2 regions of the Thermoanaerobacterium sp. CMT5567-10 genome follow, and region 1 is predicted to be linked to the other one. Evidence: riboswitches for the same ligand, from Rfam matches in the RefSeq annotation. Region 1 holds a riboswitch; the other holds the start of a gene.
The links. Region 1 has a riboswitch for FMN ahead of Q2T46_RS11870 (ECF transporter S component). Riboswitches for the same ligand answer to the same signal wherever they lie in the genome.
Positions count from the first base shown of each region.

Region 2: another riboswitch for FMN. It lies ahead of ribD (bifunctional diaminohydroxyphosphoribosylaminopyrimidine deaminase/5-amino-6-(5-phosphoribosylamino)uracil reductase RibD); the one in region 1 lies ahead of Q2T46_RS11870 (ECF transporter S component).

Region 1 covers NZ_CP130558.2:2,345,468-2,349,670, forward strand. Annotated here, with positions in the region: gene Q2T46_RS11855 (amidohydrolase) at 1-304, shown strand, start outside; gene argF (ornithine carbamoyltransferase) at 350-1,291, shown strand; gene arcC (carbamate kinase) at 1,405-2,361, shown strand; FMN riboswitch at 2,425-2,551, shown strand; gene Q2T46_RS11870 (ECF transporter S component) at 2,613-3,197, shown strand; gene tsaE (tRNA (adenosine(37)-N6)-threonylcarbamoyltransferase complex ATPase subunit type 1 TsaE) at 3,320-3,778, shown strand; gene tsaB (tRNA (adenosine(37)-N6)-threonylcarbamoyltransferase complex dimerization subunit type 1 TsaB) at 3,778-4,203, shown strand, end outside.
Region 2 covers NZ_CP130558.2:1,630,350-1,634,552, reverse strand. Annotated here, with positions in the region: gene ilvD (dihydroxy-acid dehydratase) at 1-110, shown strand, start outside; gene ilvB (biosynthetic-type acetolactate synthase large subunit) at 145-1,800, shown strand; FMN riboswitch at 1,847-1,960, shown strand; gene ribD (bifunctional diaminohydroxyphosphoribosylaminopyrimidine deaminase/5-amino-6-(5-phosphoribosylamino)uracil reductase RibD) at 2,030-3,112, shown strand; gene Q2T46_RS08460 (riboflavin synthase) at 3,121-3,741, shown strand; gene Q2T46_RS08455 (bifunctional 3,4-dihydroxy-2-butanone-4-phosphate synthase/GTP cyclohydrolase II) at 3,815-4,203, shown strand, end outside.

The DNA.
Region 1 (4,203 bases):
TAAAACTCCGGGAATTTTATCAAAAGCCGGGTTAGATGTGGCTATTATGACAGATCATCCAGTTATTCCTTTAAATTACCTTCCCATCTGCGCAGGTCTTGCAGTGAGAGAAGGAATGGATGAGATGGAAGCTCTGAAAGCAATTACTATAAATCCAGCAAAAATAGTAGGCATATCTGACAGGGTAGGAAGCATTGAGAAGGGAAAAGATGCAGATATAGCTGTATTGGACGGTAGCCCAATTGAGATAAAAACAAAGACAAAGTATGTATTTGTAAATGGACAATTAGTCTATGAAGCATAATAAAAACATAAGCAATTGTATTATCAATAATGAGGAGGAAAATAAATGGCATTTAATTTAAAAGGTAGAAGTTTATTGACGTTAAAAGATTATACACCACAAGAGATAATATATCTTCTTGATATAGCAAAACAGGTAAAGGCTGAGAGAAAAGCAGGGATAGTTCATCAAAGATTTTTAGGAAAGACTATTGCATTGATATTTGAAAAGCGCTCCACCAGAACTAGATGTGCATTCGAGACGGCTTTTGGCGAGGAAGGTGGGCACCCGGTTTTTTTGTCAACAGATGATATACAGCTTGGGGCAAAAGAATCGATAGAGGATACAGCAAGAGTTCTTGGCAGGATGTTTGATGCAATAGAATTTAGAGGATTCAATCAAAAGACTGTAGAAGCACTTGCAAAATATTCTGGTGTGCCTGTTTACAATGGGCTTACTGACGAATATCATCCTACGCAAGTTTTGGCCGATTTAATGACGATAGAAGAAGAATTTGGATATCTGAAAGGTACAAAATTGGCATTTGTAGGCGATGGGAGAAATAATATGGCAAATACGCTAGCGGTTGGATGTGCAAAAATGGGTATGGATTATGTGATAAATTCACCTAAAGAGCTTTGGCCATCAGAAGAATACATAAAAGAAATCAAAGATATGGCAAAAGAAAATGGAGGAAGCTTTACAATAACAGATGTGCCAGGCGAAGGATTGGAAGGTGCACACGCAATTTACACAGATGTATGGGCATCTATGGGAGAAGAATCTAAGCAAAAAGAAAGGGAAATGCTTCTAAGGCCATTCCAAGTAAATGATGAGATGATGAAAAAGACAAAAAGATCTGATACGATATTTTTACACTGCTTACCTGCAGTAAAAGGGCAAGAAGTAACATATGAAGTAATAGAAGGGAAGCAATCGAGAGTTTGGGATGAGGCAGAGAACAGAAAGCACACTATAAAAGCTGTCATGATTGCCACAATTTTATAGTAATTAAGCCAAGGTAAATTTATATGCCTTGGCTTAATTTTCGCCTACTATTCAAATCATGAATAAAATGATATAATGTAAAATGTTATTATTTGCTTAAGTAGGAGGATACGATGAAGGGAAAAGTAGTTATAGCGCTTGGGGGAAATGCACTGCAAGATAAAGATATGGTGCCCACCGCAGAATCTCAATTAAATGCGATAAGAAAGACAGCTTCATATATTGCAGATATCATAGAAGAAGGGTACTCTGTGATTGTGACACATGGCAATGGCCCACAGGTTGGCAATATAGTCATACAAAATGAGACGGCTTCTAACATAATACCTGCGATGCCTTTTGACATATGCGGTGCGGAAAGTCAAGGTATGATAGGCTATATGATACAGCAGTGTTTAGGCGAAGTTTTTAAGGAGAGAAACATAGATAAAGATGCTGCAACAATAGTGACACAAGTAGTTGTTGATAAAGATGATCCTGCATTTTTGCATCCAACAAAACCAATTGGGCCTTTTTACTCAAAGGAAGAAGCAGAGATGCTTATAAAAAATAAAGGATATGAAATGGTGGAGGACAGCGGCAGAGGATACAGGAGAGTTGTAGCATCTCCAGAGCCAAAGGAAATAGTTGAATTAAGTACAATTAAATTGCTTGAAAATAATGGTGTTGTAGTCATAACAGCAGGTGGAGGAGGAATACCTGTTGTAAAAGAAAATGACAGCTTAAAAGGTGTTGCTGCCGTAATAGATAAGGATCTTGCGTCTGAGAAGCTTGCAGAAGATTTAGATGCAGATATACTTTTGATTTTAACTGCTGTGGAAAAAGTGTACATCAATTATAAAAAGCCAGATGAAAAATCACTGGATGTAATTTCAAGTGATGAAGCACAGAGGTATTTAGAAGAAGGCCATTTTGCACCAGGAAGCATGCTGCCGAAGGTTAAGGCTGCAATAAGATTTGCAAACTCAAAACATGGAAGGCGTGCAATAATAACATCTCTTGAAAAAGCATATGATGCTTTATGTGGGAAAACAGGTACTGTTATCATAGAGAAAACAGCTAAAGACTAAAAAGCTACTTGACAAATTGATATTTTTATGACATCATATTATTTAGAACTTAATAAGTGTGAAGAATATCTTCAGGGCAGGGTGAAATTCCCGACCGGCGGTAAGCGTAAGCAAGCCCGCGACCCGCATATGCGGTGGACTTGGTGAGATTCCAAGGCCGACAGTAAAGTCTGGATGGAAGAAGATTTATTTTTGTTGTTATGGTCCTGAAGATAATTCTTCAGGATTTTTGATTATGGAGGTGTTTGTTTATGGAACACAGCAAGACGAAAGTAATTGTAACTGTAGGATTGCTTTCTGCAATAGCATTTGTACTTATGTATCTAGAATTTCAGCTACCACTATTTCCAGGCTTTTTAAAATTTGATTTCAGTGATATACCGCCACTACTAGCAGCATTTGCATTAGGACCTGTATACGGGATTTTTGTAGAAATTGTAAAAAACGTGATACACTTGCCTGTAAGCCAGTCTGCTGGTATTGGGGAAGTAGCAAATTTTGTGGTTGGTTCCATTTACGTGTATACAGTAGGTGTAATATACATGAGAAACAAATCAAAGAAATCAGCAATATTTTCAATGATTATTGGAACAGTTGCTATGGCTATTGCTGGATCAGTCTTGAATTACTATGTATTTTTACCCTTGTACCAGAAGATAATGGGATGGCCATTAAGCGCTATTGTTGGAATGGGGAAAGCAGTAAACAGTCATATAGTTGATTTAAGGACATTGATAGCGTACGGGATTTTCCCATTCAACATATTAAAAGGATTTGTAATATCTATTATAACATTTCTAATTTACAAGAAATTGTCGCCAATGCTTAAAATGTAATGTGTTTAAAATAGCGGAAATTAATCCGTTATTTTTTTGCCTTAAATACTAACTTACTATGCGTTTGTTTTATGGTATACTTGGTATATAATAATTGTATAAATTTCACGGTGGTGTTACGAATGAAAATGTCATTTAAAACAAAAAGTCCTATTGAGACAGAAAAGATAGGTTTTAAATTAGGAAATTTACTAAAAAGAGGCAGCATTGTATTAATATCTGGAGAATTAGGCGTGGGAAAGACAGTTTTAACGAAAGGGATAGCTAAAGGAATGGGAATTGATGATTATGTGACAAGCCCTACATTTATGATTGTAAATGAGCATTTGGGAGATATTCCACTGTATCATTTTGATGTCTATAGGATAGAAGATTATACGGAATTATACGATATAGGTTATGAGGAATATTTTTATGGAGATGGCGTATGTGTTATTGAATGGCCTGAAAAAATAAAGCCCCTTATCCCAAAGGAAAATATATTTATACGCATGAATATGGGTGATACTTTTGATGAGAGAACAATAGAGATTGAATCACATGGCGAAAAATATGATGAAGTAGTTAAGGAGATGAAGTGATGAAGGTACTTGCAATAGATTCATCGTCAAAGACAGCGACGGCTGCACTCGTAGATGAAACTGGTGTGATAGGTGAATTTTCAATAAATCATTTAAGGCATTCTATAATATTGATGCCTATGATTGATGAGCTTTTAAAAATGGCTGAGATAAAAAAAGAAGAAATAACTCACATTGCTGTATGTGAAGGTCCCGGATCTTTTACAGGCTTAAGAATAGGTGCTGCCACTGCTAAAGGTTTAGCACAATCGATGAATGTACCGATTGTAGGAGTATCATCTCTTGATGGCCTTGCATTTAATGTAAGGGAATTTAGAGGAATTATATGTCCTGTAGTCGATGCACTGAGAGGTTATGTCTATACATCTTTATATAGAGGCGGTGCTGAATTAACATCTTTATCAGATGTAACATTAAAGGAAGTG
Region 2 (4,203 bases), 720 kb from region 1:
GAAGAAAAAATTTCAAAAAACCCGAGCCACATATTAAGACAGGGTATATGGCAAGATACGCAAAATTGGTCACGTCTGCAAATACTGGTGCGGTTTTAAAGAATGTATAGTTTTAAATAATTGTTGGGAAAGGAGGCGTGATACATGATATTGAAAGGATCGCAAGTTATAATAGAAGTTTTAAAAGAACAAGATGTAGATACTGTATTTGGTATACCCGGTGGTTCTGTTATACCACTTTACGATGCTTTGTATGATTCTGATTTAAATCATATTCTTGCAACACATGAGCAGATGGCTGCTCATATGGCAGATGGATATGCAAGAGTAACGGGAAAAGTTGGTGTATGTATAGCTACATCTGGTCCGGGTGCTACAAATTTAGTAACAGGCATTGCAAATGCATATATGGATTCTGTGCCTATTGTTGCAATAACAGGTCAAGTTGCTACAAACTTGATAGGTAAAGATTCTTTTCAAGAAGTAGACATTGCAGGGATTACTATGCCTGTAACAAAGCATAATTTCATAGTAAAATCACCTGATAAATTAGCTGATACTTTAAGAGAAGCATTTTTTATAGCAAAGGAAGGAAGGCCTGGACCTGTACTGGTGGATATACCAAAAGATATACAAACAACAGATATGAATTTTATCAAGAGGAAAGATTTTTACGTCGAAGTTAAGAAGCATCATGTAGATGAATCGGATTTGATAAAAGCTGCGGAATTAATAAATTCAAGTAAAAAGCCTGTTATATTTGCAGGTGGTGGAGTTATATGGGGTGAAGCGTCTAAAAGCTTATATGATTTTGCAAAAGAAAATATGATTCCTGTAGCGACTTCTCTGATGGGTTTAGGATGTTTCCCAGAGGATGATGAATTATCACTAGGACTTATAGGGATGCACGGAAGCAGATATGCCAATACAGCGATTTATAAGTCTGACTTAGTAATTGCCATAGGTACTAGATTCAGCGACAGAGTTGCTGGTAAGGTAGGTGGATTGGCACCAAATGCAAGGGTCATCCATATCGATATAGATCCTGCAGAAATCGGGAAGAATGTCGATGTAGATGTGCCACTTGTTGGAGATATTAAAGAAGTGCTATCACTGTTAAACGATAGGATTGAAGATATCAATCATGAAGAATGGGTTCAAGAGCTTCTATCTATAAAGGAGAAAACATCATTTAGATATAAAGATGATGGAAAACTAAAGCCTCAGTGGATAATAGAAAAGGTGCAGGAAATAGGGAAAGACAACCTTATTATGGCAACGGAAGTAGGGCAAAATCAGATGTGGACCGCTCAATATTTTAAATTTAAAGAACCCAGGACATTTGTGACATCTGGTGGTCTTGGTACAATGGGATTTGGGCTTCCTGCGTCAATTGGCGCACAAGTAGGGCGAAATGACAAAAGAGTGGTAAATATTGCAGGTGACGGCAGCATAAGAATGAATATTCATGCTCTTGAGACAATGGCTATATACAATATACCTGTTATAACTATTATTCTCAATAATCAAACATTGGGAATGGTAAGACAATGGCAGAATCTCCTTTTCAATAAAAGATATTCTCAGACGGATTTAAATCCAAACCTTGATTTTTCAAAAGTAGCGGAAGCGTTTGGAATCTCTGGCAAAAGAATTTACACAAAAGAAGAGTTTGAAAAATCATTTAAAGAGGCATTATCTAATAATAAGCCATACGTTTTGGAATGCATGATAGACAAAGATGAGATGGTTCTTCCTTTTATTCCTGCTGGAGGAACTATTGAAGAAATGATAGACTAGTATTTTTATTAAGAGTATGATATAATATAAAAAATTGAATAAATTTAAAAACCTTCAGGGATTGGTGAAATTCCATACCGGCGGTAAAGCCCGCGAGCCTTATGGCAGATCTGGTTAGATTCCAGAGCCGACAGTAAAGTCTGGATGAAAGAAGGTAAATAGGCAATTTTGTCGAAATGCCCTGAAGTATTACATACTTCAGGGCTAAGTTTATTTTTGGGGTGTTTTTATGGAGAAATATATGAAAAGGGCATTACAGCTTGCAAGATTAGGCTTAGGGCACACAAATCCAAATCCTTTAGTAGGTGCAGTAATTGTTAAAAATGGCAGGATAATAGGTGAAGGGTACCATGAATACTATGGAGGACCACATGCAGAAATAAATGCACTAAAAAGCGTTAAAGAAGATGTAAAAGGAGCTCAGCTTTATGTCACATTAGAACCGTGCTGTCATTATGGAAAAACGCCGCCTTGTGTAGATGCTATTGTAAAATCAGGTATAAAAGATGTGTATATAGCTATGGAGGACCCAAATAAACTTGTTTCAGGAAAGGGAATAAAACATCTCAAAGAAGCAGGCTTAAATGTGTATACAGGTTTATTAAAAGAGCAGGCAGAGAAGGTAAATGAAATATTTATAAAGTACATTACTACTAAAAAGCCGTATGTAATATTAAAGTCTGCCATGACGATTGATGGGAAGATTGCAACTATAACAGGCGATTCTAAATGGATAACAAATGAAAAATCGAGAGAACATGTTCATATGATGAGAGGCAGTGTTATGGCAATAATGGTAGGTATAAACACAGTTATAAAAGATAATCCATATCTTACGACGCGAATAGATGGGCTTAAGAATCCCTTAAGGGTGATTGTTGATAGCCGCGGCAGGATTCCTCTAGATGCAAATGTTGTAATTGACAAATCTGCCACGACAATAGTAGCAACAACGGATATGATGCCCTATAAAAAAGTAAAAGCATTAAGGGATTTAGGTGTAGATGTAGTTGTACTTGACAAGTTAAACGGTGAAGTAGATTTAAAAAAATTGATGGATATGTTAGGAGAGAGAGGGATAGACAGTGTAATCATAGAAGGTGGAGGAACACTAAATTATTCTGCTTTAAAAGAAGGAATAGTAGACAAGGTGATGTTCTATATAGCTCCAAAAATAATAGGTGGAAGCAATTCTTTGACGCCTGTAGAAGGAAAAGGCATTGATTTGATTAAAGATGCCATAATTGTTGAAAAATTAGACGTAAAAAGATTTGATGATGACATACTTATAGAAGGTTATATTAAAAAGTAGGTGTTACTATGTTTACAGGAATAATAGAAGAGATTGGCAAAGTTAAGATGATACAACGTGGAGATATTACAAAAATAGCAATTGAATGCGAAAATGTTTTAGACGGTACAGCTATTGGAGATAGCATAGCTGTAAATGGAGTATGCTTGACTGTTACAAATGTAGGAAAAAATCTATTTACAGCGGATTTGATGAGAGAAACACTAAAATCCAGTAATTTAGGAGACTTAAAAATAGGAAGCATGGTCAATTTAGAAAGAGCTTTAAGCATATCTGGCAGGTTAAATGGCCATATTGTGACAGGACACGTAGATACTGTCGGTACAATCGTTAATAAAAATCGAATTATGAATTCAAATGTATTTAAAATCAAGATTGATGAAAGGTACTCAAAATACGTTGCAAGCAAAGGAAGCATAGCTGTCGACGGAATAAGTTTGACAGTTGTGGAGGCGTTAGCTTCATATTTTACGGTTTCTGTCATACCGCATACGGAGTTAAATACAACACTAAACTTTAAGAGAATCGGAGATAGTGTCAATATAGAAGTAGACATACTATCGAAGTATGCTGAAAAACTGCTGTTAAAAAAAGGAATGAAGGAGCTTGTATTAGAAAATGGCTTTTGATATATAGTGCTGGGACTTTATAGGGCAGTTTCAATAATTCATTGCTTTTAAATTTTAAGGAGATGTGATATAAATGTTCGATACGATAGAAAGTGCAATAGAAGACATCAAAAATGGTAAAATGGTCATTGTAGTCGATGACGAAGACAGGGAAAATGAAGGGGACCTTGTGATAGCAGCAGAAAAAGTTAGAGGCGAAGATATAAATTTTATGATAAAGTATGGACGTGGATTAGTATGTGTTCCCATGAGTGATAAAAGGCTTAAAGAATTAAATATAGGCAAGATGGTATCTGAAAATACTGATAACAGAGAAACTGCCTTTACTGTATCTGTAGATCACAAAAGCTGTAAAACTGGCATTTCGGCGTACGAAAGGGCATTTACAATAAAAATGCTTATAGATCGTAATTCTAAGCCGGATGATTTTGCGAAGCCAGGGCATGTATTTCCACTAGAAGC